Regions from separate parts of the Colwellia sp. BRX10-4 genome, predicted to be linked through region 1. Evidence: riboswitches for the same ligand, from Rfam matches in the RefSeq annotation. Region 1 holds a riboswitch; each other region holds the start of a gene.
The links. A riboswitch is a leader RNA that binds a small molecule or an ion and turns the genes downstream of it on or off. The one in region 1 is predicted to bind cobalamin.
Positions count from the first base shown of each region.

Region 1 (10,398 bases):
TGACGTTCACCACCAGAAAGCGCTGAGGGCCGGTGCTCAAAGCGATGACTTAACCCAACCTGTGTGAGCATTTCTTGTGCAGCAGCTAAGGCCGCTTTAGGTGAATCCCCGCGAATCAGTAAAGGCATTGCCACGTTTTCTTGTGCTGAAAACTCCATCATTAAATGATGGAATTGATAAATAAAACCAATATGTTTATTGCGAAATTTAGCACGTTGCTTGTCAGATAACTGGTGGATATCAACACCGCTAATAAAGACCTGCCCTGAAGACGGAGAATCTAGTGCTCCAGCTATATGTAAAAAAGTACTTTTACCACAACCAGAGCTGCCCACTATAGCAACAAGTTCACCCGCATCTACTGACAAATCAAGCCCGTCTAAGACTTTGGTTTCAATGCTACCTTGATAATATGACTTTGATAATTGCTGACAAAGTAAACCTTTACTCATTTCGTAAAACCTCGGCAGGCTCTGTTAAAGAAGCCTGATAAGCGGGATATAATGTAGCAATAAAACTCATCGCTAACGCTGATAAAACAATACTAAACACATTATTCACTGATAGTTCGACGGGCAAAGACTGCCCTGCTCCCAATAAATTAACACCGAGAAGGGTAAATATAGTGTTTAAATTTAAGGTTAGTATGGCGCCAACCACAGTACCGATAGTGACGCCCCAAAAACCATTAACTAAACCTTGAGTAATAAATATTTTTACCACGCCAAGGCGATCTAGCCCAAGTGTTTGTAAAATACTAATTTCACCCTTTTTTTCGATAACAACCATCACTAAAGCGGAAACAATATTAAACGCGGCAACGGCAATAATTAAGCTCAACATCAACCACATCATATTTTTCTCCATGCGCACAGCAGAAAATAAAGCGCCTTGAGTATCGCGCCATGTCGTAAAATCATACTGTGGATATTGTTGTTTTAAACGTTTGACCACTTGCTCAGCAGCAAAAGCATCATCAAGATACAAACGAAGTTTTTCAACGCCATCACCTCTTTGTCGATGAAGTTTTGCGCCATCTTTACTGTGAATATAGACCAGTCCTTCATCAACTTGTGAGCCAACACTAAAAATACCAGCGATGGTAAAAGTGCGTTGCACCGGAATTCTCCCCATTGGGGTAAAAACGGTTTTATTAGGCAGTGTTAAACGTATTTTATCACCCAAATCGACATCAAGTTGTCTTGCTAACGACTGTCCGATAACAATGGCAAAGCTCTGTGTCGATAGATTATCTAAATGTCCTGATACCATAGAGTTGTTAACAATATTGTGCTGCTCGAATTCAGGCATGATTCCTTGAATGAGTACACCGCGTAATGCGCCAGAATTAGCTTGTATGAGTGCTTCACTTTCCAACAAAGGAGTAACTTCTTTAACTTTAGGCGTAAGTAATAATTGTTCACGTAGGATTTGCCATGTAGGTAAAGCATTGTTTTTGTTTTGCAGAGGTTGATTGGCGACGACAATATGGGGAACTAGACCCAATATTCTCCGTTTTTGTTCACCTTCTAAACCGTCCATAACGGAAACAACTGTGATCAATGATGCGACACCCAGGACGATACCGACAATGGAGAAAAAAGTGATAAAGGATACAAATCCAGAACTTTTACGGCTACGACTATAGCGTAGCCCAATGAAAAAACTGACGGGTTGAAACATTAATTAAACTTCATCTTATGTTATTCAGTAAGAGAACTATTACTCTATAAGTAGCCACAGCATAGCACAGTCAATGTTTTATTTGGCAGCAAAAAAGCCAATAATTAATATTGATAAAAATCAAAGTTAAAAATATTACGATTATTTTCAATTAGTTAAATAAAAAAATAAAAAAGTCATCAGGCTTAATGTACAAAATAAAATACGGCACTGCTGATACATTATGTAAAAATTCATGTCCAAATCTAGTAAAAAGCCCTGTAACCCTTTAGTATCAATGCGTTTACCATTTTATAACCATATTCTTTACTTAATAATAATGAGATTACCATGAAAAAAATAATAACAGGTGCAGTCTGTTCTTCGTTATTGTTGCTTGCCGCTTGCAACGACAATCCAGAAAGCACTGAGACAACTAAGCAAGAAATGCCTATCATGCAAAAAACTGCATTAGCTTCAGGTATCGACAAAGCAACAATGGACTTATCCGTTCGTCCGCAAGACAACTTTTATCGTTATGTAAACGGTGCTTGGTTGAACGCTAATGAAATCCCTGGAGACAAAACGTCAATTGGTGCCTTTTATGACTTACGTGACGAAGCTGATGACAATGTAAAAGTAATCATTGAAGAATTAGCAGCAACAGAAAATTTAAAAATGGGCAGCGACGAACAAAAAGTAGCTGACTTATTCCGTTCATATATGAACATGGATGCACGTAATACTGCAGGTACGGCTCCTATTCAACCATTATTTGATAGCATCAATGGTTTAAAAGACAAGAATGAACTTGCAACATTTTTTGGTGAAAATCAAAAAAATGGTGTCGGTAGTCCGTTAGCGTTTTATATTAGCGTTGACGGTAAAGACTCAACTCGCTATGCCACTCATATTTGGCAAACAGGTTTAGGCTTACCCGACAGAGATTACTACTTTGATGAAACCGAACGCTTTGCCGCATTGCGTAAAGGTTATGTTGCTCATATTGAAAATATGTTCAATTTAGCTGGTTTGAAGAACGGTAAAGCTGCTGCGCAAACGGTCATGGCAATTGAAACTAAATTAGCAGGTTTTCATTGGACAAAAATTGAAACTCGTGACAGCAGTAAAACTTACAATAAATTCGATGTCGCTGACTTAAATACAGTTACTGATGCATTTAACTGGAATGCTTACCTTGCTGCTCAAGGCGTATCAGCGCAAAAAGACATCATTATTAACCAACCTTCATTTGTTAAAGGTTTTGGCGAAATATTTGCAGCAACCCCATTAGCTGATTGGCAAACTTACTTAACTTTCCATACCTTAAGTAACTTTGCTGGTTCTTTAACCGCTGACTTAGATAATGAAAACTTTGACTTTTATTCTCAGCAGTTAAGAGGACAAAAAGAACAACGTCCAATGTGGAAGCGTGGTGTTGGCGTAGTTAACAGCAATTTAGGTGAGGTTATTGGTAAAGTTTATGTGAGCCGTCACTTTAAGCCTGAAGCTAAAACCCGTATGACACAACTTGTTGAAAACTTACGCGGAGCATATGGTGCAAGTATTGATGAACTAGAGTGGATGTCTGATTCAACTAAAAAAGCTGCCCATGTTAAACTAGCAAGCTTTGATCCTAAAATTGGTTACCCAAATAAGTGGGAAGACTACTCCGCACTTGTTATTAAAGGTGATGACTTAGTGGGCAATAAAATGCGTTCTGGTAGTGTTTCTCATCAAAAAGAAGTCGCTAAGTTAGGTGGTCCAATTGATAAGCAAGAATGGGGCATGACGCCGCAAACTGTTAATGCTTATTACAATCCAACTAAGAATGAAATTGTTTTCCCTGCAGCCATATTACAACCACCATTTTTCAACTTAGCTGCTGACGATGCGGTTAACTATGGCGGTATTGGCGCGGTTATCGGTCATGAAATGGGTCACGGATTTGACGACCAAGGGAGTAAGTATGATGGCGACGGTAACATGCGTAACTGGTGGACTGAAGCAGATTTAGCGGCCTTTAAAGTTCGCACCGATGACTTGGTAAAACAATACGATGGCTATTCAGTATTTGAAGACTTAAATGTAAACGGTTCTTTAACACTGGGCGAGAATATTGGTGATTTATCAGGGGTAACTATCGCGTATAAAGCTTATATTGCTTCATTAAATGGTAAAGAAGCACCAGTAATTGACGGACTAACTGGCGATCAACGTTTCTTCATGGGCTTTGCTCAAGTATGGCGTGGAAAAAAGGTTGAGAAATCATTACGTAATCAAGTAGCAACTGACCCTCATTCACCTGGTGAGTTCCGTGCATTAGGTTCTTTATCTAACATGCCTGAATTCTACAAAGCGTTTAACGTTAAAGAAGGTGATGCTATGTATATCGCCCCTGAGAAACGTGTAAAAATTTGGTAAGCCAATGGCTTAGTTAAATAACGTTCTTATTAGAAAAATACTAAAATGCCAACAACTATTGTTGGCATTTTTATTACTGAAAATTCCTTGCCTTAGATTCTATTTATCAAAAATATAAAATCAATGATGTTTAATACCGCTAGATATTGTAAATAATTATAAATCTCGTAAACTAACGCAACGTAAACGTGTTTAGGGAATAAGGTGAGAAACCTTGACTGTTCCCGCAACTGTAAATTGTAGTGACTTAAGAGTTGCCAATGAGTCAGCATACCTATCCACAATAAGATTACCACCATTAACATCAATAAAATCGTGCGGGAATACACGGTAAATTGCTATTTTTTAAGGGACCCCCTTAACGTTAGCCTTGCCTTTTCTCCTCTTTAAAAAAACTATAATTACCCATAGGAATACTCATGGTTGACGAAACACAAAAAAGTGAAAAACACCAAGCACGCATGCAAAAAGTAAAAGACAAAGTTGATGCAAGAGTTGATGCTGCCACTGATGAACGCGGTATATTAATTGTAATTACAGGTAACGGTAAGGGTAAGTCAACATCAGGATTTGGCACGCTAACTCGCGCAGTAGGACACGGTCTAAACGCAGCAGCCATTCAGTTTATAAAAGGCACTTGGGCTTGTGGCGAAAGAAATGTCCTAGAAAAGCTCGGCGTACCTTTTCACGTGATGGCAACAGGGTTTACTTGGAATACACAAGATAAATCAACCGATATTGCCGCTGCTCAACTTGTTTGGAAAGAAGCAAAGAAACTATTAGCTGACGAAACCGTTGATGTTGTGCTACTTGATGAACTGACTTATATGTTGTCGTTTAAATACCTTGATCTTGATGAAGTACTAGACGCCATCGCTAATCGCCCGCCTATGCAACATGTAATAGCCACAGGCCGTGGCGCACACCGTTCACTCTTAGAATTAGCTGATACAGTAAGTGAAGTGCAATCGATTAAACATGCTTTTGATAATAATATAAAAGCACAAAAAGGTATTGATTGGTAATAACTCAGCACCCAGATAGCAGTTCAGCCATGTTGATACCAACTCCGTCATGCTGATACCAACTCCGTCATGCTGAATTTATTTCAGTATCAGCATGACGATATCACGACCGATTGATCCCTTCAGATCACATTTACCACAAAGCCGGCCTATCTTAATTTATTTTAATAAGTAGTCCGCTTAGCCACCATTGCTGCCAGTCACAAGATTAAAAATGATGGTTGCATTTTCAGTGATAAATGACGTTTTACAGATTGTTTTTATCACCATCCGCAACCAATAAAAAATGTATATCACACTGTATTCTTACTCGACGTTTTTATTCATCAAATGTGGCGAGTCATTCAAAGTTTTGCCTCATGTTTTGAATTTAAGTGTTTCAATATAGTTATTTATTAACCTTTTTTCTAGTTCCAGGGCGATAATATTCCTCAGTATTCGCTTTAATGTCAGTGTCATAATAATAAACGTCACGTAAAACACCATCGGAATAATCAGCTACTTGATCAGCAAAATGTGGCGAATTTACATCACCACTCTGCCCACCTGCCGTTATGGCTTTTGCCGTTATTTTTTTACCAAAATTAACAACTGCGACAAATGAGTTACCGCGTGTACCATAGTTTTTCTTTGAGTCATTAAAGGTACGCTGACCATAAGCCGCTAAACTTCCCCAACGCGCAGAAGTAAATGCCACAGGAGCACTAGGTTTGTTATCATCAAACGGCTGTACAATGTCTCCTGTTATTCGTTGAAAGCGATTAATTTCCCCCCACGCCATATCCCATTGACCAAAATCAGCGGTCAATTTAGCAAGACCTGCACGTAAAGCATCTAGCTTCTCAGTTGCTGAGGTTTTATTCTCCATATATTCATAAATATTTATTTTATTAGCACGAGCAGGTTCTGAAGACATTCGCATTAACTCACGTCCCCAATAAATTGCTACAGACGTTTCGACACTATCAACAGCATAGCGTAAGTCCCATGCTTGTAATTTCTTCATGGCAGCGGCTAAATCAACTTTATCCTCAGCTTTAGCATTGTCATAAGCTTTCACTAAGCTCGGAATTAATGGTTCGAAAGCGGTTAAATAACTATCGTAAGCAGCAGCTATTAGGCTATCAAGGGTAAAATCCTTACTGTTTTCTAAAACGCGAAGGGCATGTAGACCTCGAGGGTTCTCAGTATAAGTAGACATATATGATGGATAATCTGCTTTTTTAGGACTTTGTGCCCCACTCATAGAGAATGGCCAGTTATTCGTATTTTGTAGCCAACCAACACTAGGGTTAAACTGATTTATTGATTCATCAACGCTGTGAATTCCTTGCCACTCTGTCGCTGAGGTACTGCCATCTAAAGGCTTAGTCCAATCAAACGTAGGATCTCGTTTAGGGATGAAATTACCATGGAAAAAGCCAATATTACCATCAGCATCAGCATAAACCGTATTATTCGATGAGTTAGTATGGTATTCCATGTTTTTCTTATAGCTTGCTAAACCATCTGTTTTAGTACGCTCGTAAGATTGTATCAGCGCCTTCATTGGCTCTTCCATAATAGCCATAGCCACCCATTTATCACCTTCGGCCCGTACAATAGGACCATGATGGGAATGATAAGCAGTGACTTGCTTGGTTGCCATGCCCTCTTCTCCATTCGCTAGAAAGGTTTTGTAAGGTATACTGATAACAGATGTCGCCATTTTGAGCCACTTATCATCATAAAAATAATAAACCCCGTCGTCACGCTCTTCTACAGTTTCTAAATATTCATCAATAAAATCAGAGCCTGTCGAGGTATGCATCCAACCATTTCTTTCATTAAAGCCCTGATAAACAAAAAATTGCCCCCAAGTAACAGCACCATAGGCATTCAGACCCTCGTCACTTTTCATATGCAATTCTGCACGAAAGTAAAATGAAGTATGAGGGTTAATAAGTAACATTGCATTACCCGAGGCTGTATTTTTAGGACCAATAGCAAAACCATTGGAGCCTTGCGGTTCTTTGGTTAAGTCGAGCTTTTCATCAGGAATATTGATTATTTTATCGCCATAGAAGTTTTCTAAGCGGTTAAGGCGCGCGCGTTCAATGTCACCACCAATACTGCCTTCAGAAAAAGTTAATGCCATCCAAGGTTCAAAACGTTTCAGTACTTTAGGTTTAACCTGTGGGTGGGTGTGCAAATAATAATTTAAACCATCAGCCCAAGCATTCATCAGTTTTTTTAACCATAACGGGCTTGTTTCATACATGGCTTTAATTTCATCAGGGCGAATAAATAATTTCATCCGTAAATCACGATAAATTTCCGACTCACCTTCTGCCTCAGCCAAACGTCCCATAGCGTTTAAAAAATTAATTTCTATACGATTAAAATCATCTTCCGCTTGCGCGTAGATCATTCCAAAGACAGCATCGGCATCTGTAGAGCCATAAATATGTGGTATTCCCCAGTTGTCTCGCGTGATAGTAACTTTATCAGCAGTTGCTTGCCAAAGTTCTACTTCTGTTGTTTCTTTTGGATTTTGAGAACAGGCTGAAATAAAAATAGTGACAGCGATTATAATTTTCTTCATGTGATACCTTAAAATAAAATGATTATTTCCAACGAAGATAAAAGTAAAATATATTGATCAAAACACCTAGGCAAACTGATTGCAAAAGGTCGAAAAGAGAATAGTTGAAATCAAAGTCAGCTTGCCACGCATATTGGTATACATCAACCTGAAAGATCTAAAATCAAAAATGATCCAACTAAATTTGATTCGATTGTTATCATGAAGTCTTAGCGTTAATTGGATCAGACTTACTACCGATGATTCAGGACTATAGGCTTTTAATCATCGGGGAAAATCACACACACCGTCTAGTTCATAGAGCTTGTAGAGACTATAGACTTAAAGTGGAGTTAGAAATTAATGAATTGCTAACTATAATGCATATAAAGTGATCATTAATATTGCTTGCTGAAGATCAGAGATTTTGACTGAAATGCAATTTCTAAAAAACAAGTTAATCTGTTTATCGCCTTTTAAAAGGCAACTGTTGAAAATGATGCCAATATCAAACATTATGCGACGTCTGTGCAGCTTCACTCGCATCGACATACACGAAAGTAATAATGCCATGGATTGCTAGGAATGGTCTTGCTGTGTAAACATCGTCACGCCTTTATGTCGATATGCAAGGATGTACTTAAGATATTTATGAAAAAATCATCACCGTTTATCCTGAACATAAAAAAGCCCATGTTTAAATGGGCTTATGATAAAACGTTACTCTCGGTGCTTTTACATGCTACTTTCTAAACACAAATCCTATTTAAGGTCGTAGCAACATCAACAGATACCTTTTGCTGTTGCTCTGCATGCTGGGCAACAGAACTTAAGCCATTAGTGATATCTCGACTCAAAGAGGCAACTTCAGCCATATTGGTATTAACCGCTGCAGTTGATTGCTGTTGCTGTTCAGTGCCACTAGCAATTTGAGAGGTTAAGGCATTCACCTCTTTAAAGACTCGACCTATTTGCTCTAACGCTTCAACCACTTCGGCTGAATGTGTCAGACTGTCTTGCGTCAATGCTTGACCACGCGAAATCGCCGTTACAGCATTCGTTGATTTCTCTTGCAAACCTTCAACCATTGAATGAATTTCAACCGTTGCTTCTTGTGTTCTATGCGCAAGTGCTCTTACTTCATCGGCAACAACCGCGAAACCACGTCCTTGCTCACCCGCTCGCGCTGCTTCTATCGCTGCATTTAATGCGAGTAAGTTTGTTTGGTCGGCAATGCCACGAATAACATCCAGAACAGAACCGATATTAGAACACTCTGTTTGCAGTAGCGCTAAGTCTGTCGCCATTTCGGTCACTTCTTTAGAAAAAGCTTCAATGGTTTGCTGACTGGTATTTGAAGAAGTTGTCCCGTGCGATAAAATGTCAATAACTTGATTAGTCGTCTCACTTACCTGTGAAGCACTCTCAGAAAGTATACTAGACGTTGACGCGACTTCATCAATAGAGTGAGCCATAAGTTCTATTTGACGGGCAGAATCATCAACGGCTCTCACTGAATCTGTCATTTGTGTGGCCAATAAAAATGACCCCTCTTTTAACGATTCAGACTCGGTTCGCAACTCAGCAAGCACATCGGATAAATCTCCAATAAAAGCACTAAGCTCATTGGTGACTTGAGCGAGCTCATCATTACCATCATCGACTAATGGGCCAGGAGGCGCCTGCTTAGTACTCACAACAAGCGTTAAGTAATGAAGTAAGTTTGTTAATCGAGACGACAGCTGACTTTGAGTAAATATATAACCTGATATTAATTGGGCAATCACTAATAGAGATAATATACCGATAACAAACGGCTTACTTAACTCATCTGTAAATAGCAAAATAAATAATACAGCTAATAATCCAAAAACAGCAGTCGGTATAAGTAATTTCACGCTTAAGCGAGTAAACATAGAGTATCCATGATGTTAGTTTAAAAAAATAGCTGAGATTAAAGCTACTTGTCTTTATTTCCTTATAAATTACCTATTATTTAGCAGTTTTGCTAATAATATTTACTAATTTATGCCATTCAACAAAAATCAGCTGTTATTTTAATGATACTGAGTAACAATTGATTGTGGAACATTCAATGTTATCTGCCAACACTTATAATATTATGCTAAGTGTTGGCGGATAAATAAAAAGAGAAAGATAATAAAGTAGATTCATGACAATAAAGAGTTTGGCTAAAATCAAAGCCAAAATTTATTTTTATTGGGACATAAACCATTTAATTTTTCCTTTAAAACGACATGATTAAAAGTCTTAGCTATTTGCTTTGCTTAAATTCACTTAAATCGCCCTTTTTTAGCTAATAGATAAGTTGATTTCTTCTTAGTCAGGACACCAAACTCAGCTACTTTGGTTATTTTTCTTTTTCGTCCAACGGCTTTCGTTTTTGTATTACTAAAATTTTCGCTCACATAAGGTTGAGATGACTCTGCCTAGTTAAGTTTTCATAATATCGCCAGTTATGGCTAAGTGCCCAACTAAATGGATATACATCATAAATAATTGATATCACATTTATCTTTCACTTCTTGGTGTATTCTCATAAAATCAATGAATAGATTATTTAACAAGGCATTCCGTGACTTCAATTCAACATTTGTTCGACAATAATCAGCAGTGGGCTGAAAAGATAAAAAAAGCAGACCCCGATTTTTTTAAACGCTTGTCAGAACAACAAAAACCCGAATATTTATGGATAGGTTGCTC
Region 1 is NZ_JACGVZ010000026.1:19,215-29,612, reverse strand. It holds gene lolD (lipoprotein-releasing ABC transporter ATP-binding protein LolD) at 1-452, opposite strand, end outside; gene H4J67_RS16690 (lipoprotein-releasing ABC transporter permease subunit) at 445-1,683, opposite strand; gene H4J67_RS16685 (M13 family metallopeptidase) at 2,014-4,086, shown strand; cobalamin riboswitch at 4,239-4,383, shown strand; gene cobO (cob(I)yrinic acid a,c-diamide adenosyltransferase) at 4,506-5,111, shown strand; gene H4J67_RS16675 (penicillin acylase family protein) at 5,500-7,695, opposite strand; gene H4J67_RS16670 (methyl-accepting chemotaxis protein) at 8,424-9,590, opposite strand; gene can (carbonate dehydratase) at 10,271-10,398, shown strand, end outside.

Region 2 (10,398 bases), on a different contig from region 1:
GATGAACACCGAGAGCAACAGCTTGAACGTTTGGCTAATGTTTGCCAGCAATACTTAAAAATATCAGCGATTGAAGATATTATTAACAACAGCAAAACGACCACACCCTAGTGCTTGAAAAGCGCCTCTTAAAAAGTAAAAGGCTTAATAGAATGACAAAAAAATTTATATCCTTCGCCGTAATAAGCTTATTACTGATAGTCATACCCAGTAAAAGTTTTGCTGAGCAATCGGCAAAGCGCATCGTTGCCTTAGCACCACATATTGTTGAAATGTTATTTGATATTGGTGCTGGCGATAAAATAGTCGGTGCGGTTGCCTATTCCGATTATCCTAAAGCGGCGCTAGATATTCCACGTGTTGGCAGCTATCACGGCATGCAAATAGAAAAATTACTGGCATTGAATCCTGATTTAGTTATTGTTTGGAAGTCAGGCAACTCGCAAAGTGACATTGATAAAATGAAACGTTTAGGACTAAAAATTGTTTTTAGTAATCCGCTAGATATTGCTGATGTTGCCACTGAATTACGTTATTTTGGCGGTTTAACTGGGCATCAACAGCAAGCAGAAAGTGTCGCGTTAGCTTATGAACAACGTTTAAAAAAATTACGGCTCGATAATAAAACTAAGCAAGCTATCCCCGTTTTTTATCAACTGTGGTCAGAGCCAATGATGACCATTAATGGCACAACCTGGATAAATCAATTAATTGAAGTGTGTCAGGGGGTGAATGTTTTTAAAGACAACCCGACGCCTTACCCAAAGATAAGCACGGAAAACGTTATTGTAGCCCAGCCGCACTTAATGATTTTACCGGATGAAAATTCAGATAAACCACAACCCATTATTGACTGGCAAAAATGGCCAGAAATACCCGCGGTGAAAAACAATAAGTTTATTCACGTTGATGCAGATTTATTGCATAGATTCAGTACCCGAATGTTAAGTGGTGTTGCAGATATGTGTGAAAAAATTGATCAGCAAAGATAGTGGTTCAATTTACTGAGCTGATTAATAATTTATCTATCAGCTCAGTAAATTAAAGGCTAAGCCAATGATAATTTTGCGCAGCCCCAGCAATGGTAATTAGCAGGGAAAGTCATGCTTATTACTGACCTTAATTTAAGTCCACTATGCTGTCATTACACGACTAGGTCTGATGAATTACACTTTTCATAATACATCGAGCTACTGAGTAATATCACCGCGGGTTATTCATCTTAAATGTCACAGTAATACAACAAAAAATACCTGCTGAGTTTAGCTACTGCATTAGTGCTGTAGACGTAATTTTTATGACTGTATTATAAGGTTCAACAGGTTATTGGCAGGCTAACAGCAAGAGACACTTGATATAACGTTAAATAAGGTCGTTCTCGTAGTAGTGGGTGAATGCAATTAAATCCGTTAATATTGCGCGTTAACCCACACTTAATATAGCACAGAGTAAAAATACAAAAAGGGCACATAAATATGTGCCCTAAATCAAATTACTTCTTAATGTCTTACCTTTAAGCGAATCTTATTCAATAAAGGCAATGGCAGATGGGTTTAATTCTGTTGCAAGTCTTGGAAATGCTTTAAGGTTAGTTTCAGTATTTATAACATCAACGCCTGGCTTCTCTGGATTGCTTACGCTAAGCCAAAGAAAGTTTGCAGCATCTAAAGCAATATAGCTAATTTGTTCAGTACCCGTAGCGGCTATCTTTTCATTAGCAATAACACCCGTTGTTGGGTTGAAGGTATATACTGTTGAAAGTTCATAATAACTTGGCGTAAAAAATGTTTCACTGGCAACAAAATAGCCTTTTGTTTCGGATACAACTACGCTTGAACCAATAAAAGCACCGGTATTATTTTCAATATCTGCAGCAGACAAAACACTACTCAAGTTATAATCACTTGTCGCTATCGCTTCGATGCGACTAGAGGTTAAATCAGCACTGCTATATGAGTTACGTGTTGTGACATAAACTGTATCTCCTTGACTCACTATACTATGATTCAGTGGGTTTAAGCCTTGAAGCGGAATACCTTTAAGATTATCATTTGCATCAGCATTTGTTTCAATCTCTTGGTCTGTCGCGGTATCAAAAACGGCTACATAAGCTTTGTTTGGTGAAAAAGAGTCAGATAAACGTTGCATAGCAATGAACAGCTTACCATCAGCAATTGTTGCTGAGGCAGGGTTTGGTGTGCCATTACTATTGTTATCAGCGATGTAGCTAGATAGATCTAATTGACCCAATTTGAAATCTTCAAATTGTGTTGCCTGAGGATTAACAATCCAAACTTTGTCTGAACCGTAACGTAAAAGATAAGCTTTGCTTTCATTGACTGACACTAAGTCATAGGGATTACGAGTATTTGAATCACCGGTATCTTGGGTTGTATATGACCAAACTTCTGTATCAAGGGCATCAGCATTATATTTTGAGATAGAATCAATGTTATAACGGCCAATGTGAAAAACGTCTTTATTATAGCTACGAACAGTATAGTCAGAGGCATCTTTAATATAATAGCCTTTAGTGACTTGCTCTGTAATTGGGTCTAAGGTCACAACTTCAGAGCCTGAAAAATCAGGTGCAACTGTTTGAACAACCGCGAATGATGGTGTGTCTTTCACATCACCGACACTCACTTGAATAGCCAATTCACCCGTTAAGTTCTTTTTACTGTCATCCGTTGCAACAATTGTGACGGCAAAAGGACCGACTTCACCGTTGTCAAAATCAGGAGCATCTATAAAGCTTAATTCACCACTTTGTGTGATGCTAAATAAAGCACCTGAATCACCTGTAAGTGAAAGTACTATAGCGTCTCCATCGGCATCAGTAGCACTATAGGTGCCAACAGACGTTGTGTTTTCTTCTATCGTTGGGCTACTTGCGCCAGTAACTATGGGTGCGACATTACTTTTTGAACTTCCGCCACAGCCAGCAAGAGCAACTGTGCCGAGTACTAAACTTAATGGTAATATGTGTTTTTTAAAGCGAGTTAACATTTAAAATCCTTTAATTGTGTATTTTATTTTTAAGCTGCGACCTTGCGATGTTCTATTCGCAAGATCTTGGTATTTATCGTTAAATAAATTATTGGCGGCAAAAGATATTCTATGTTTGCCTTTTTTCCAGTTGACTGAAAAATCTGATACGGTGCGATTGGCTGGATTACCATTACCTACATGACCGTTATTATTTTCAATTCTGTTAATGAGATTGAAGTACAAGTCTTTATCTTTACTTACTTTAAATGACATGTTCCATGCAGAATTCACCTTGTATTTCAACGCTATGCTGTACTGCTGATGATATATACCAGGTAGTTTCTTATTATTAAATGCGACAAATTTTGATGTGGTTTCACTGTCTATAATATTGGCTTGTAGCGCGAAGGATAATTGCGTTAACAATTGATAATTTGTTTGAATTTCAATGCCTAACAAGTCTGCATTGCTGACATTTCTATAGCTACCGACATTACTTGAGTTAAAAATGGCGACAATTGAATTTTCTAATTTTTGTTGGTAAATAGATGAAGATACAGACAGACTTTTGTAAAGGTACTGTCCACCTATTGAGAGTGTTTTTGCTTCTTCTGGCAATAAATTATCATTACCCTTAAAGGAGCCTCTATCACCAAATAATTCGTACAATGTCGGCGTTCTCACACCATTACTTAAGTTACTAGTAACTTTTAAATTACCTTGCTTAAAGCTTAACCCGACTTCAGTTGTCTGATAATTATCATTGGCTACAAACTTAGCTGCACTGGATTGATTAATCGCTATGTTTGAGTTTTTCTCTTGTAGGTTACTCAACAATGCATACGCTTCTATAGGGAGTGCCTCGGGTTGCCACTCAATGCGAGAGCCTATGTTGAGTTGTTCTTGTTTTGCTGAAATATCACATGACGCTATACCATTACATTGTGTTGGTTTTCCGTTGTGTTCGCTAACAGAGCTGAAATTCTGTTTATTAAAACTGACAAATGGCACTAGATTAAACTCGTTCCATGTAAGGTAAGGTTTAAAGCCGATATGTTTTTTTGTTGTTTCATAATCATTAATATCAAGTTTTATCGAGTCGGGACTTGAAATATAACGCTCATCTTTATTTTCAGCGTAGGCTTCAAATTCAATCGAATTTAACCAAGGTGATTTGCTTAACCATTGATGTTGATAGCTATAGCGTAAGTTGTCAGAGTTTAACGTTGAATTGTTTTCAGGGGAGTTGTTTTGGTAATTCGGCAGTGCTTTTTCTTGATCGTTATATTGTACATTGACTCTGATCTGATGTTGATTAAATTGGAATATGTCGTTTATAAAAAAAGACTTTTTTGTAAATTCATTATTTCTTAATGCTTGTCTATCAGACGTATCACTACGACTAAAGCCCGCTGGAACTATAAAATCGTAATCGTTGTCACTGTTAATATAATGACCACCAAAAGACAAGCTATGAGTTTTAAATGCTTTATTATAAAGCGCATTAACTTCTTGATAGCCAAATGAGCCTGTGGCCAAGGTTAATTTACTCGAGTCTTCGGTGGGGTTGTAAGTGTTAATGCGAATAACACCACCTATAGGGGTAGCGCCGGTACCAATCGCTTGATTTTTACTGATTTCAATACTTTCAATTTGTTCAGTGGGTATCTGGTTTAAATCAAAACCACCAAACTGGCTATCGTTAATAAGTTGACCATCAATATAAAGTTGTACCTGTTTACTACTCGACCCTCTAATTGAAACAGAGACAGGATTACCAATGCCACTTATTTGGCGAATTTGAATGCCATTTATCGACTGTAAAATATCGGCGAGAGTTTGCGATGAGTATATAAAGCTTTCGCGATGTAATACTTGATAATTGGGTGTATTAAATGACTGGTCATTAACAATTTCAATGACTTCTATATCATCAGTTGACACGTCTTCTAATTGCGCAAATACAGGCATCGCTATGAGTAAAAGAACAAAGATACTTCGTAAATAAGAAAAAATAATAACCTCAAAAAATTTTGAGGGAGGTACGGAAGGATCGTGACAACTAGCCATTGCTAATGTCATTAAATTCCGTAGCGCCCACCGCACTGCAAGTCATTCGATATTATTTAGGCCGGTCTCCGGGCTTAACTTTACATCGCGTAAAGTATTACCGTTGCGGGGGCAGCGTCAGAATTATGCATAGCATGTACTAACTTCCCGATTATCTCTAATTCATACCTTGTTAAAGTATAAATATTGAGCACCTAATCAATTATGGTCGTTATTTTGAGACTATTAATATAGCTTGTCAACAGTTAGGGCATTAAATCTATAGTTCATGGCTAGTTAGCTTTAATCGTTCGACGTGTTTAAAGCAACGTCATTTACGCTTTATTTTGATCTGGCCCTTTGAGTTAAGAGGTAAACCATGACCTATCATCAGAAAAACTTTGTTGCCAGACTATTTTATCTGATGGTATTAACGATGATCTGGTGAGGCATTCTTTGACGTTACTGACACTTTAGTGACGGCAATTTATTCTTTTTAATTAATCTCGAGTCGTTCAATAACAGCCAATAAAACCTAAGCTCTACGGTAGGCATTTATTGTCTGCTAATTTCACCTAGGCTGTTTAATGGTGAGTTTGGCTAGTCATTATCAGCGACAATAGTCATTATTATTTATTCGCTATATCTACTGATTTTAAGGTTAATTTTTCAATAATATTAGCTAGCTGATTTTTTTCTTCAGCACTTAATACCGATAATAGCTCTTGCTCACGAGCTAGCACCATAGGTATTAACTGTTGATATATAGCCAAACCTTGCGTGGTTAGTTTTAATAGCGAAGAGCGTTTATCGGATTTATCTGTGTTTTTAACCAATAACCCTTGAGTTTGCATGCTTGTTATTGCACGACTCGCCGGCATTTTTTCTAAGTTAGTTTGTTCGCCTATTTGCTTTGCAGATAATAACTCTCCGTTGCCCAAGCTGGCTAGCACTCGCCATTCTTGACGAGAAAGCTGAAATCTTCCTGTGTAAATGTCAGCAATGTTATCACTCACTTTTACTTGTAGTTGCGTTAGCTGATAAGGAAAAAAGTTGCTTAAGTGTAAACTTTTCATTGTTTAGTTATGCTCGGCTATGCTTGTGAAATCATGTTGTTATCCACTCGAAATGATTCGGCATTTAAGTGATGCTTTTTCAATAGTTTATAGAATTCTGTTCGGTTTCGCTGCGCTATTTTTGCGGCTTGTGAAACATTACCTTCAGTGGTTTTTAGTAATGTTGCTAAGTATTCACGCTCGAATTGCTCTCTCGCTTCTTGAAAAGAAGGCAGTTGTGCACTTTCATTACGTAAAGCATTATTAATTAAACTCTCACTAATTAACGGCTCGGTAGATAAAGCGACACATTGCTCAACAACATTTTGTAATTGTCTAATATTACCGGGCCACTCAGCCCTAATTAAAATCTCCATCGCGGCTTGGCTAAAGCCGTTTATTCTATGGCTGGTACTTTCAATCGCTACAGTTAAAAAGTGCTGGGCGAGCAAAGGAATATCTTCACGTCGTTCAGACAGAGCAGGTAAAGTGAGTTCCACAACATTTAAGCGGTAGTAAAGATCTTCACGAAAGCTTTTATCTATGATCGCTTGTTGTAAGTTTTTATGGGTAGCGGCAATAATACGCACATCAACTTTTACTGACTGGGCACTGCCGACTGGGCGCACCTCTTTTTCTTGTAAGGCCCGTAATAATTTAACTTGAAAACTCATCGGCATGTCGCCAACTTCATCAAGAAATAACGTACCACCATGGGTTGATTGGAAAAGCCCTTGATGATTTTTATCTGCGCCGGTAAAAGCACCTTTACAGTGTCCAAATAACTCCGACTCGAGTAATTGTTCAGGTATTGCGGCACAATTAATCGCCGTAAATTTTTTATCATGACGCTTACTTGCTAAATGCACGGCTTTTGCCAGGAGTTCTTTACCTGTACCACTGGGACTATGGATCAATAAACTAAAGTCACTTTGAGCAACTTGATAAGTTTGCTTTAACAACGAAGACATAACGGCACTTCGGCTAATTATTTTCTTGCGCCAAATATCGGCTTTTTTGTCGGTATTATGAGCGCTATTTTGTGGTTGTAAGCGAATGGCTTCTTGCACGGTAGAGAGTAATTCTTGGCTTTCAAAAGGTTTGGTTAAAAAACTAAATACGCCTTGCTTAGTCGCACTAATAGCATCGGGTATCGTGCCGTGTGCGGTCATAATGATAACGGGTAAATTAGGCTGTTGCTGACGGATTTTTTCAAATAATGCCATTCCATCCATACCTTCCATACGTAAATCGCTGATCACTAATTGCGGATGAAATGTTTCTAAAATACCTAAAGCCATTTTAGCACTGTTTGCTGACTCTATTTGATAACCGGCAGCGGATAGGCGAATATCAAGCAATCTTAATAAACTGGGATCGTCATCAACAAGTAGTATTTTTTCACTTTTTTGCTGATCGAATTTTTTGCTATTTGTTGAAACCGTCATCTTTACTGCCCATGCTCATTAATATTATGTTCTATTTTTCTCAGCTGATTTATTTGCTGCTGTAACACTTCTAATTGTTGCTGTTGAAATTGATAGGCTTGCTTAATGAGCTGTCGCGCCTTTTTTTCTTGCGATAGTTCATTAAGTTGTAATATCTGCTGATTGAGTTGTGTTTTTAACATACTAAAAAAGGCAAAGTCACTTTGGCTTAGATTATTTTTACTCAGGGTAATAAACGACAGCTGATTTAATTTACTTTTCGCGGTGAACGGATTGTGAACCGGTGAATGAGGTAGAGCAAAAAACAGTGCTGATTTTAACTGCCATTCAATAGTTTCAGCACTGTTACTTTCATCTTGTTTGATTAAAACGCTCTCGGCTAACGAGACTAATTGATGTTGATGTATTTTATCGGCAATTTGTGCTTTGTTTAACTCGACTAAAGACAAATAATATTTTGTATAATCAGGGGGGACACTCTTAATATGATGGCTTTTATTGTCGGTATTCAGTAACTGACAACCCGTTAATGCGGGCAGTAATAACAGTAAAAAACTAACACTGAGTATTCTATAAAATGAACATAACATTACACTGATACTCCACTCGTTGTTTTTGTTAGAAAAGCATTAGGCAACGTTATTGTCATCGCAGTGCCACTATTTTTACCTGTACTACTGGTTATGTTAATTGTGCCATTTAAGCGCATCAGTAATTCTTTTACTATGGTTAAACCTAAACCACTACCTTTTATTTTGGCATTTTTTGCCGGTGTTCCTTGATAAAAAGCATCAAATATTTTTTCTTTTTGGCTACTGGCTATTCCGCGACCTTGGTCAATAACGGTTATCGACAACAGACTATTATCAAGTGAACAGTTAATGTTAATAACATTATTTTCGTGCGAGTATTTTATCGCATTGGATAATAGGTTATCTAAAATAACACTTAATTGTTTGGCATTGACCTTGAGTTGTATTGCGTAGTTTTTATAGTCAATGGTTAAGTTTTTCTGTTTAATATCTAAAGTTCTTTGCTGTAATACCTGATCAACTAAAAATGATAAATCAACAATTTCAGTATCTTGCAAACTGGTCGAGTCGAGCACAATATTAAAGTCAAGCAAGTCTTCAATTAAACGTTGCAAGCGGGTAACACTGCTACGGATAATGTTAGATATTTCTTGCTGCTCAGCGTTTAACTCACCGACACTGTTATCGTACAGTAATTCTGTTCCCTCTCTAATGGCGGCAAGTGGCGTTTTTAGTTCATGGGAAATATGACGAATAAAACTCGATTTTTGTAATTCCAGAGCATGTAAGCGCTTGCGCATCACTTCCAAGGCGTCAGCAATTTCTGTCATCTCAGGCGAGCCATGTAAAGTGACCTTTTTTTCAAACTCTCCTAATGCTAAATGATGTATTTTACTGAGTAATTGCTTGAGCGGTTTAGTGATTAAATAGATAAAAATTGCGGCGATAAGTAAAGTAAAGGGAATGATAAGTAAGCTTTTCAGCATATCGTGTCTAACACCGTTGGCTGAATCCTTAACCTGTTCTACTTGTAAAATGAGTAAGTTATTACTTTGTTCGGCTATTATTTTTCGTATCGAAACTAGTTGGGTAAATTGTTCTTGTAACGATGTTAATGACGATTCTTCTAGAGGGTGCCGCGTTAAGTAGCTATGCAGGTACTCAATCGCTTGAGAAAAGCTTATGTTGAGCAAGCGTAAGCTTGGGTTGCTTTTAAAGAGGTTATTACTCGCCATGGTTTTTAAGATAACTTCTTCGTCTTTTAAATAAGCACTCAATAAATCTTGATCTTTTAGAATAATAAATTGCCCAGCACTGCGTTCCATTTTAGCTAAGGTAAAGTTAATTTGACGGTTTGTTTTAACGAGTTCAGCAACATTAAAGATAGCCGATGTACTTTGTTGAGAAAGCTCAGTGACTTGATTTGCGCTATAAATTAACGCTATGACTAGCGGAAACGCAACAAAAGTAAAACCTAAAATGCTTAGTTTTCTAATCGAATACAAATTTATTGCAAAAAGTTCGGACAAGCTAAATTTTTTCATAGATATCACAAGTATTGATCAGGAGTGTATTTTAGTTTTATTAAGATAAAAAACAAGCATGTCGCTTATTTGAGACAGTACTTTAGATGATACTAGAATGTTTTTTGTTATTACTTTTATAAGTTAGTCACTGTTTTACATCGGTTATTTTCTGAATTATTAACGATTTTGTTTTTTAACTTTTTTTCTGGCTGTTTTATCTGTTGCTTAATGGCGACACTTTAGGCAGCTTAGTTATTTTGGCTTTATCATTAATTTAATTAAATCAGTGCTTTATGTTTTTGGTTCGATTCCTGCATTATCGTTGATGATATTATTACAATCATTAAAATAACCCGATGAACTCTATAAATAAAGGAATTAAAATGAATTCTATTAGCTTAACAAAAGTGACTCTACTTGTTGGTACTTGTGCCTTAGCTTCGTATTTTGTCAACGCAGGAGATAAAGTTGCAAGCCTGGATATTCCTATTGCTGAACAAGCAGGAATTAAACCTGTGGCAACTAAAATGTTGTCGGTAGACAATGTAGCAAAAAGTACACCGGCCATACTGACTCAGTTTGATGAAGATAAAAATGGTTTGCTTAATGAAGCAGAAGTTATTGCGAGCAAAGATGAAAAATTAGTTAAGCATTTTAAAGACATCGATAAAAATTCCGACACTGAAATCAGTGCCAGCGAGCTAAAAACCTACCTTGTGGCTCTAAAAGTCAACAATTAATGGTTGAGAAATAAGCCGCGCCTCTCTAGGATTATAGTCGCAAATTTCCAACTGTT
Region 2 is NZ_JACGVZ010000003.1:117,749-128,146, forward strand. It holds gene H4J67_RS04565 (cobyric acid synthase) at 1-111, shown strand, start outside; gene H4J67_RS04570 (cobalamin-binding protein) at 153-992, shown strand; gene H4J67_RS04575 (cadherin repeat domain-containing protein) at 1,525-3,009, opposite strand; gene H4J67_RS04580 (TonB-dependent receptor) at 3,010-5,073, opposite strand; cobalamin riboswitch at 5,103-5,274, opposite strand; gene H4J67_RS04585 (MarR family winged helix-turn-helix transcriptional regulator) at 5,670-6,116, opposite strand; gene H4J67_RS04590 (sigma 54-interacting transcriptional regulator) at 6,134-7,543, opposite strand; gene H4J67_RS04595 (hypothetical protein) at 7,546-8,133, opposite strand; gene H4J67_RS04600 (cell wall metabolism sensor histidine kinase WalK) at 8,133-9,620, opposite strand; gene H4J67_RS04605 (hypothetical protein) at 9,986-10,342, shown strand.
Region 2: another riboswitch for cobalamin. It lies ahead of H4J67_RS04580 (TonB-dependent receptor); the one in region 1 lies ahead of cobO (cob(I)yrinic acid a,c-diamide adenosyltransferase).

Region 3 (10,398 bases), on a different contig from region 1:
CCCATATTAGCAATATCATTAGCGCGTAAATTTATCTCTGCGGGGCTACCAGCCCCTTCAACCATTAGCAGCTGAAACTCTTTCGCTAAACGGTGATGTGATTCAAGGACAGCGTCCATCGCTACTTTTTTATAGTCGTGGTAGCTGGTCGCCTCCATATTTGATATGGCTCGACCATGAACAATCACTTGTGCACCTGTATCGCTATTAGGTTTAAGTAATATCGGATTAAAATCAACACGTGGGGCAATCTTTGCGGCAACCGCTTGCAGTGCTTGCGCCCGACCAATTTCACCACCATCACTAGTAACAGCACTATTTAAAGCCATATTTTGTGGCTTAAACGGTGCAACTTTATAACCTAAATTTACAAATACTCGGCATAAACCAGCAACCAAAGTACTCTTTCCAGCGTCAGAGGTGGTGCCTTGCACCATTAATGTTTTCATTAGTTTTGTTGTTCCGATATTTGACTAATCAACGCGTCACTTTTTAATGTCAGTGGTAATCCAGCAATGACAAAATCGACTTGCTTAGCTAATGTCGCCAGTTTTTGATGCAGCCAACCCGCTTGGTCGACAAATTGTCGCGACAGCTCGCCCATAGGCACAATGCCATGCCCAACCTCATTACTAACAAAAATAAGTTTTTTTGATTGATAAGTGCTGGTATCACTAATAAAAAGCGTTATAAATTCGATAAACAGTGACTTTTGTTGGCGATAAAACTCGCTATCTTGATGGCACAAACAATTACTGAGCCACAGTGTTAAGCAATCAACCAGCACACAATCACTGCTTTGTAATGCTTGTTGAAGTGCCTCAGCTAAATACAAAGGCGACTCAAGCAGTTGCCAATGTTGAGGACGCTCGTCTTGGTGCTGTAAAATACGTGCGCTCATTTCTTCATCATGGGCTTGTGCTGTAGCGAGATAACATATCGTTAGCCCGGCTAACTCAGCCTGTTTGGCAATACTTTCGGCGAGGCTCGACTTTCCTGAGCGTGCGCCGCCTAAAATTAAATGAAGTGTATTGGCATCACTAATTTTCATAGGCCTGCCTCCGTCAAAAATGTTGTCGCAGGAGATGCCAAGACCAGTAAAATAATATAAACCGCCACTTCTAAAATTTGTTGCGCCGCTCCTAAACAATCACCAGTAAAACCGCCTAGTTGACGATTAAACCAAAATATTAATAAAAGACGCATTACCCATAAGCCCCCTATTAGTGCTAAACAATGCAATGCTGGTAATAAGCTAAATATCACCAACGCTGCGGTGATTAATAAGATTAACAAGCCTTTTAGAGATAAATGCTGCGCTAAAGGTTTAACTTTTGATTGTGCATCTTCGCTGACATAAGCCATGCTAAAGATTAAACTGGTACTGACGGCCCTGCTTAAGGTATGCGCTATAATCAATGCCACAGAAAGTGCTAATAAAGGATTGCTGCTATGGCTACTTAATAACACTAAACTCTGATATTTGATCATTAAAATGAAAAACAAGCTGGCTGCGCCATAAGTCCCTAAACGGCTATCTTTCATAATGTTTAGCTTTTGTTCAACAGTCCAACCACCACCGAAGCCATCCCAAACATCAGCCCAACCATCTTCGTGAAAAGCGCCGGTAAGCAATAAGCTCACTGCCATAGAAATGAGTACCGCTAAAGAAATGGGTAAAAAGCTCGCCAACAATACTAAAGTAGAGGCGGTGATCACACCAATAAATAAACCAATTAAGGCAAAATATCGGCTCGCTTGATGGAGCATTTCAGGTTTTACCACCTCAGGTAAACGCACCGGTATACGAGTAAAAAAACTTAAAGCAAGTAACAACAAATAGTATTGTTGTTGGCATTGTTGCCAGCGTGTTTGCTTAGTCATTTAATCTTCAGCTTTGTTAGTGTTAGCACCCGTAACATCAGTCACTTGCGCCTGAGTAAAGCTTGCCATATCATTATAAAAAGCCGCAGCTGCCTGAATTAATGGCAGTGCTAATGCAGCGCCTGTGCCTTCCCCTAAGCGTAAGCCTAAATTTAATAGCGGCTTAACCTGCAAATGGCTAAGCATCTTTTGATGACCTTGCTCACCCGAGCAATGAGCAAAAATCATATAATCTTTAACGTTTTTATTAATGCTGATAGCGAGCATAGCGGCGGCAGTACAAATAAAACCGTCAACAACAACAAGCATTTCTTGTTCGGCCGCTGCTAACATAGCGGCGGTAATTTGTACGATTTCAAAACCGCCTAAAGACGCTAAAATTTCTTTAGGGCTGTTTAGATTTCCTTGATGAAGCACTAATGCTTGCTCAATGACCTGTTGTTTTATTTTTACTATTTCATCACTAACGCCAGTACCTCGACCAACACATTCACTGGCTGGAATAGCCATAACAGCCGCCATAATAGCTGCGGCAGAAGTGGTGTTACCAATACCCATTTCACCAAAAGCAATTAAGTTACAGCCTTTTTCATGAACTGATTTGACCAAAGCAGTCGCTTTTTCAAAACCAAGTTCAACTTGCGCTAGACTCATCGCTGATGCGATATTTAACGGTGCCGTGATATTACCTAAACGTTGATTGATAACGCCTGAACAATTATCAATTGGCGATAAAATCCCCGTATCTACCACACTTAGCTGCCAACCAAGCTGCTTACAAAAGACATTGATCGCCGCGCCACCGCTGGCAAAATTAGCAACCATTTGTGAGGTCACTTCACTCGGTGCAATAGACACACCTTGCGCTGCAACACCGTGATCACCAGCAAATATAAATAAACTAGGATGTTTAATACTCAATGATTGTTGGTCAGTATTTACTGTTGATAACTGCACCGCGGCAATAATTTTAGCGGTATCTTCTAGTTGGCCTAATGCGCCGAGTGGTTTAGTTTTTCCATCGATAGTCGACTGGATCTGTTGATTAAACACATCAGTTACTTTTTTAATAGCAAAGTTCATCAATAGCTCCTTTAAGCTTTATTTTTGCGAAAGTACAACAAGGATAAAAAGAATAAGCTCCCCAAAGCAGAAGTGATAACACCTACGGGTAGCTCTTGGTTTTCTAATACAACTCTCGATAATACATCCACCCAAATCATAAAAACACCCCCGACTAAAGCCGTTAACATAATGCCAAAAACAGTACCTTGAGAAACAAAAAATCGTACAATATGGGGTATCATCAAGCCAACAAAGCCTATACCGCCGCACAAAGAGACTAACGTTGCGGTGATCAGTGAACTCAGTACCAACATCACTAAGCGAAAGCGATTAACATTAATACCTAAGGTTGTCGCACTTTCATCGCCTAACAACATTGCATTCAGCTGGCGTCGATACGCTAACATCATAATGACACAGCTAATAATAACGACCGCGGGAAACCATAAGATTGACCATTGCGCACGCGAAAAACTGCCCATAGTCCAAAATAATATCGCAGTAACCGCTTGTGGATCGGTATGATAAAGTAACAAGCTAGTAAACGAGCTAAACAAAAACGATAATGCTACGCCAGCCAATAGCATAGATTCAACTTGTTGACTTTGCCGACGACCAGAGATCATTAGCAACATTAGCATCGCCACTAAACTGCCCGCAAAAGCCGCAACAGGTGTTACAACAGAAATAGTGCTGCCCAGTAAAACAATAGATATAACGACTCCTAAAGAAGCCCCTGAAGAAATACCAAAAAGATAAGGGTCGGCTAAGGGGTTTCGCGTTACCGTTTGTAAAATCAGCCCAGAAACCGCTAAGCCACACCCCGCTAAAAACGCTAAAATAGCGCGTGGCATGCGTAATTCCCAAATAATACGCTCATAAAAAATCACCTCACTAGCGTCTTTATCTGCGGATAAACTAGCCAGTAGACTCGTAGTAACATCGCTAAAACTGATATCTGCCGCACCTAAAGATAACGACGCAATAAAGCTGATAACACCAAAAGCTAAGGTCAGAAAAATAATCCCCGAATGATTGACCTTAAACATGAGGTAACGCTCTACTTTCTGCCGTTTTGTCTTGAGTATCGTAGCCATAAAAATAAGAAATATGAGGAACCTTATGTTGTGGATGAAGAGAGACTTGCGCGCAAACACCAAATACATTTGATAACATCTCAGAGGTGATCACAGCTTGTGGTGACCCTTGCTCAACCAGTTTGCCTTTATCTAACACCAGCAGTTGATCGCACATCGCACTGGCAAGGTTTAAGTCATGAAAAGACGCAATAACCGTGATGCCTAGCGATTTAGCTAATTCAATAACCTGAATTTGGTAGCGAACATCAAGATGACTGGTTGGCTCGTCCATAATAAGTAAGCTGGGCGTTTGTACGATAGCACGAGCTATAAGTGCGCGTTGTTTTTCTCCACCAGATAAATGTTCAAAATTTTGTAAATTTTTATCCACTAAGCCAACCTGCTTAATAGCACGGTCTATCTTGAGTCGGTCGCTGGCTTGTTCACGGGTAAATAGACCTTTGTGTGGCAATAAACCGAGCGCAACAACGTCATGAACAGTTAAGTTAAAATGGGTGGGTGTTTCTTGTAAAACTACAGCGATATCTTGCGCATATTGATAGGCGTCGTACTTTTGCCAAATATCTTTTTGATTAAATTTTACCAAACCAGAATCGGGTTTTACATAACGATATAAGCAGCGAAGTAAGCTAGACTTTCCTGCTCCATTAGGCCCTAAAATACCAGTAAAACTGCCTTTTTCAATGGTGAAAGAAATATCATCTAAAATAAGCTGGCTGTCGGCATGCCAAGAAAGGTGCTGCACTGAAAGCAATGCGGTATTAGCGGTATTTATTGATGAGGATTGATCCTTGCGACTATTCAAAAATTGCTACTCACATACTGTTGACACTTAAGGAGCGGCAAACAGAGCACAATCAATCTCTTAGTTTATTAAAAATGCAAGAGTCGATAATACAATGTTCGAGTAAACCCGCTCGACTTTGTTGGTTATGCCTGTCATTTTGATAGGCAAATGACTCTAAATTAATGGGTATCCTGACTTAAGCTTTATGGTTATTAACTACCACTAAAAGGCTTTTACAGTTGCGGGTACAGTTGCGGTTTTTCACCACATTCCCACATTAAAAATGAGTTATATAATTTTGTGTGGAGATTATCGTCTGCTCACTAAAAATAGCAAGTTTTAATTGCCAATAACACCGAACTCATTGACTTATCAAGGTAACTTATCACCACACTATTTTTGGCCAATCAACGCCACTATCATCAGTATAAATATTAACTTTAACTAGCCCCGCATAAGGAATATCAATATGACTCATATGAACCGTGCCTGGCATAGGCAAATTAAGTACGCGCGCAATTAAGTGTTTGATAACACCGCCATGCGCAACCACTAAGGTATTCCCCTCGGGTGCGTCTGCGAGCCATTCTTGCCACCAAGTATCGACACGCTTGGCAAAATCAGCCATAGCTTCACCATTAGGCACAGCATGCTGCCAAGGATTTTGCCAAAAATCACCCAGTGAAGGCTGCACAGCACTGGCTTTTATCTGCCACAAGGCTTGATAGGTTTGCCCATCCCAATCACCAAAATTCATTTCTTTAAGGTTATCGCTTAATTGAAGATTAATGCTGTATTTTAATGAGTATGCTTTGGCAAACACCTGACAACGTTGCAGAGGCGAACTGATACAAAAGGATATCTCAGGTAATTTTTGGCTAACGTCCCACAGCTGTTGCAAGCCATTTTCAGAAAGTGCGACATCTGTTTTACCGGCTAAAATACCCGGTGTAGCAATTTCACCATGGCGCAATAAATATAAAGTCCGCTGTAGCAAAGCATTACCTCTTAATATATATAGTGTAAAAAAGCATAGCGTAACCTTAAATTCAATATTGCGTAAGTACTATGACAAATAGCCGTGCACTTATAAGCGACAGCATGCGCGTCAATGTTGTTCACTTTAGCAAAATGAGCACTTAACTACCTCCCCATTTAGCCTCACGTTTACCAAAAAAACGCACGTTTTAATCCCTCATTTCCATCATAATGGGACCCTAGATTTAAAGGTGAAATACCTGCTAATTCGTTTTGTTCTTTTGATACTGTTGAAAACCAAGGCGGTCCGGGGCTTCTCCCTTAATGCTTTAATGTAATAGCAAAAAATGGCTAAACTCACCTATAAAAAAGCCGCTCAGTTTACCTGAACGGCTTGGCTAATTTAAGTATGTTTAACTTTACTATTTAATTAGAAACTATAACGAGCAGTCAATGTAATTCTACGTGGAGCTTGGTAGTTTACCGGTGTCGTATAGTTAGGGTTAGGCAGTCTCGATGAAGCCGAGCCTACGTCACCTGTTTTATTGTATTCAGTGACTTCTTGAAAGTTAAAGGCATTTCTAACATTGACTTTCACGGTTAAGCCATCAACATATTCCGGCTTATACGTTAAACCTAGGTCAACATTTTTAACCCATGGAGTACGGCCTTGATCGCCACGACTACCTAATACACCACCACAGTAAAACGATGAAGCACCGTAATTAGCTAAACCGCCAGCATCAACACCTAACTCATCTCTAAGTTCGTCAAGTGAAATAAAACCAACACAGTTTCTTGGACGACCAGATTGTAAACTGAAATTAACAGATACTGAAGTCTCATCATTAACTTGGTATGCACCAAAAGCTTTAAAAGTGTGACGACGATCATTGGGTAAAGCACCATAGGCACCATCTTGAAATAATGCATTATCAATGCCTTGTGTTAAACCTGCATCATCTTGCTCTAGAGTTGAGTTAACATAACCTTCTGAGTTACCTTCACTTTTAGCTAAAGTATAAGAGCCCTGCAAGAACCAACCGTCAGCAAAAGGCTTCTCGAAAGTGAATTCTAAAGCTTTATAAGTACGTTTGTATTTTTCTAGGCCAAAGTATTCTTTAGGAACACTTTCTACCTCGTAATTACCGTCATTGTTAAGATCCAGCGCAATAGAAAAATCATTACCTGGGTTCATCATCATACAGCCAGCCATTGATTTATAATCAAAATCATTATAACCATTGTCTGTTGCATAATCGATAAATGGCTGATGAGAACAGTAATCATCCATGCCATCTTTAACTTCACGGTAAATAGCCTTCGCACCTAAAATCCAGTCATCAACCTGCTGTTGATAGCCAAGAATAAATTCATCTTGATGCATAGGTTTTAAGTTTGTTGCCGCTACGGTTCTTGAATCAGGCGCTTTCTCATCACCGTTAGAGTTTCTTGTACCAATAGCGTCGCCCACTTTATCAGGAGCAGCAGTGATTGGATTTTCATCAGCACTGTCTACATAAAAGTACTCTTCATAGCTCCATTCAGTGCCTGCAGCACGAATATTTGTATTAGCCGCGATTGGCATAAAGTAACGTCCGGCCGTACCGAAAAGTTTTTTGTTACCATCGCCATCCATATCCCAAGAGAAGCCCAAACGCGGCGCCAATTCACTGTCAGATTTAACAAATGAATCGCCATCACCGTTGCGGTTTTCAAAGCCTTCTGAACGCAAACCTAAGTATACCATCCACTCATCAGTAACTTGCCAAGTGTCTTCTATATAAAATGCTGTGTTTTCAACTTCATAAGAAGCAGAACCCGTATTACTTTCTCTATGGCGAATATATTCGTCACCTGCTGTCACAAATGCGCCATTGACACTTTGTCCGCCTGCTCCGTCAACATCTTGAGCTACATGCCAGCGCCAGTATTCGCCACCTGTAAAAGTAGTGCCTCGTTTAGTCGAGGTAAATTTCTCTTGGTCATAACCGACACGAAGTGTATGTTCACCTAGAATCCATTCTGCGCCTAAACGTAAAGAGTCGCGTTCATCAGTATCAGAAGCGATCCCAGCTTCAGGCACAGTACTTTGGCCTTGAGCAATACCCCAACAACCAATGCTTTGTGAACTTGAAGGTGTTTCACGGCAATCGAATACTAACTCACATTCAGCGCCAGGGCCGATATCAGGGTTACGCGTTTCTAGTTCATTGGTCATGTTGCCCCAAAGAACACTTACTGAGAAATCATCAGTTAAAAATCTGGTATAGTTAATGATAGTAACATCGCCACCTTTGGTGATCTCATAAGGGTCAGCAGCTTCACCATGAGTTCCAGTGTAATACATATCTTCAGGGTTACTGTATGAGGTAAATTCTTGTGTTTCTTCATTATCGATGTAAGTCATCTCTAATAAATGGTCGTCTGAGATATTCCAATCAAGCTTTAACAAGTACATTGGTGAGTCGTCTTTCATTGTCCCACTTGTTTGTTTACCAAAGGTATTGCTTTCATCATCTTGGCCTTCAAATAAGCCAAAAAAGAATAGTTTATCTTCTACAATAGCGCCTGATGCATAGGCATTATAGGATAAAGAGTCAAATTCATTAGCTGAGCGGAATGAAGAATAACGGTTAGAGTATTCTAAATCAGGATCGCGAGAAGTAACATCTTTGCCATCTTCTCTAAAACTTGCTGGCGTAGATTCAATTGAGCCACCAAATTTCCATTCATTTGAACCACGTTTAGTTACTAAACTAACAACGCCACCTAATGAACGACCGTATTCTGCGCCATAACCACCGGTGCGAACTTGTTGCTGTGAAACAGCATCATAAAGAAGGTCAGCAAAAGAGGTAAAGTTACGAATATTAGTAACATCGAAACCATTAATAAAATAACCATTTTCAGCAATTGACGAACCACCAAAAGAGGCCGTATTACCATTTCCTAAACCAGAATCACCTGCTGTTGCTCCAGGGGCTAACAAAGCAACTGATGTCAAATCTCTTGCTACCGGTAATAAGTCTATTTGCTCAGCAGTAAAGACTGAAGTCGATTCTACCGATGTGGTATCGATACTAACTAAAGAATTACCCACAATAGAGATAATTTCAGAAACTTCTGTAAAATCAACATTACTGCCCTTACCAATAGCGACTAAGATGTTTCGAGTATCTACACCATTGTCAGCAGTATACTTGCCTGTCGGCAACTTAGAAAAGTTAAAACGACCATCTTCACCAACAATAACAACACGTTTAAACCTGTCGCTGGGTTCTTAATTGTTACACTTTTACCCTAAATTGCTTTACCGTAAATAGAGCCACTAACATTATCGGCAAAGGTCATCGGAGACGCAGCTAAACATGCCCCAACTGTAATAGCAGCTAACGAACGATTAAAGCTTCGCTTTATATTTGAATTTTTCATTATTATTTTAATCTCCATTGTTTATGTATTTATTTATTTATTTTAAATAAATAAAATTTCCGTAAATTGTTACAAAAAGGTAACAACTAAAAACATTCTCACCTGAAATAGTTTATCTAACAAGATGAATACGAAGGATGCTCTATTATAACAATTGAGTATAGGGTGATGATAAAAATGCTATAAATTGGCATACTTAAAGCAGCTATTACTTTTTATTGGTTTTGTTAAGTAAAAACCAAATAAATAAAAATCAATTAAAACAATACAATAAAAAACAAAATATTGTTTATTTATATATTTAATCTAATAACAGTTGAAAAAATCATTATATTTAATATGAAATTCCTCTCTTATAAAAGTGGATAAGAAAGTAACAATTACTTTTTTTGTATCATTATCTTTGCATTAAAATTAAGATATTCGTACTTATAGCCAGATAAATGGCTGCAACAAAAATAAAACAAAAAAATAACAAAATGTGTGTATAAATAGTATTTGTAACTATATTTGATGACAAAAAATGGCTTTAGCATTAAATATTATTAATAGGTATAAACTGAAAAATGAATTGATCTAATTAATGAGTGCTTTAATTGTTAGTTTAGATAAACGGGCATTTTGCATCACTTGCTGGGGTAGGTAAGTTATTATTGCTTTCGCTATTTAGGTGTTCAAAAATCCAGAAGTTATAGACACTCATTCGCTAATTATTGACTAAGAATATGATTTAGCTTAGCATCCGCCAGACTCCGTTTGTAAATTGAAGAATGCAGTAAAAATGAAAAACATTTGGCTTGGCTTTTTAATAGTACTATCGATTGCCTTGCAATCGTTTGTTGCTGTGGCTAATTCAGACAACAATCATCAGCTTGACGCTCAACATTTGCAAACTGAACATTCTCATGAAGTTGACAATCAAGCGCGACTTAATGCAACCTCAGGTACTGAGCATAACGTCAAAGACTGTCATCATTGTGGGCACTGTCAAGGTTCACACAGCCAATGGTTTTTAACAAAAAAATCAACTTCGACTGTCACTAAGCTATTAATTCCCAATCAATATTTTTATCTTATCGATATCAATATCAACTTTATAGAACAACTTATACGCCCCCCAATCGCTTAATTTAATTTTATAACAATTTT
Region 3 is NZ_JACGVZ010000003.1:106,414-116,811, reverse strand. It holds gene H4J67_RS04565 (cobyric acid synthase) at 1-449, opposite strand, end outside; gene cobU (bifunctional adenosylcobinamide kinase/adenosylcobinamide-phosphate guanylyltransferase) at 449-1,051, opposite strand; gene H4J67_RS04555 (adenosylcobinamide-GDP ribazoletransferase) at 1,048-1,884, opposite strand; gene cobT (nicotinate-nucleotide--dimethylbenzimidazole phosphoribosyltransferase) at 1,885-2,967, opposite strand; gene H4J67_RS04545 (iron ABC transporter permease) at 2,979-3,998, opposite strand; gene H4J67_RS04540 (ABC transporter ATP-binding protein) at 3,991-4,854, opposite strand; cobalamin riboswitch at 5,000-5,149, opposite strand; gene H4J67_RS04535 (histidine phosphatase family protein) at 5,222-5,833, opposite strand; gene H4J67_RS04530 (TonB-dependent siderophore receptor) at 6,245-9,031, opposite strand; gene H4J67_RS20475 (hypothetical protein) at 9,118-9,249, opposite strand; gene H4J67_RS04525 (DUF2946 domain-containing protein) at 10,031-10,378, shown strand.
Region 3: another riboswitch for cobalamin. It lies ahead of H4J67_RS04540 (ABC transporter ATP-binding protein); the one in region 1 lies ahead of cobO (cob(I)yrinic acid a,c-diamide adenosyltransferase).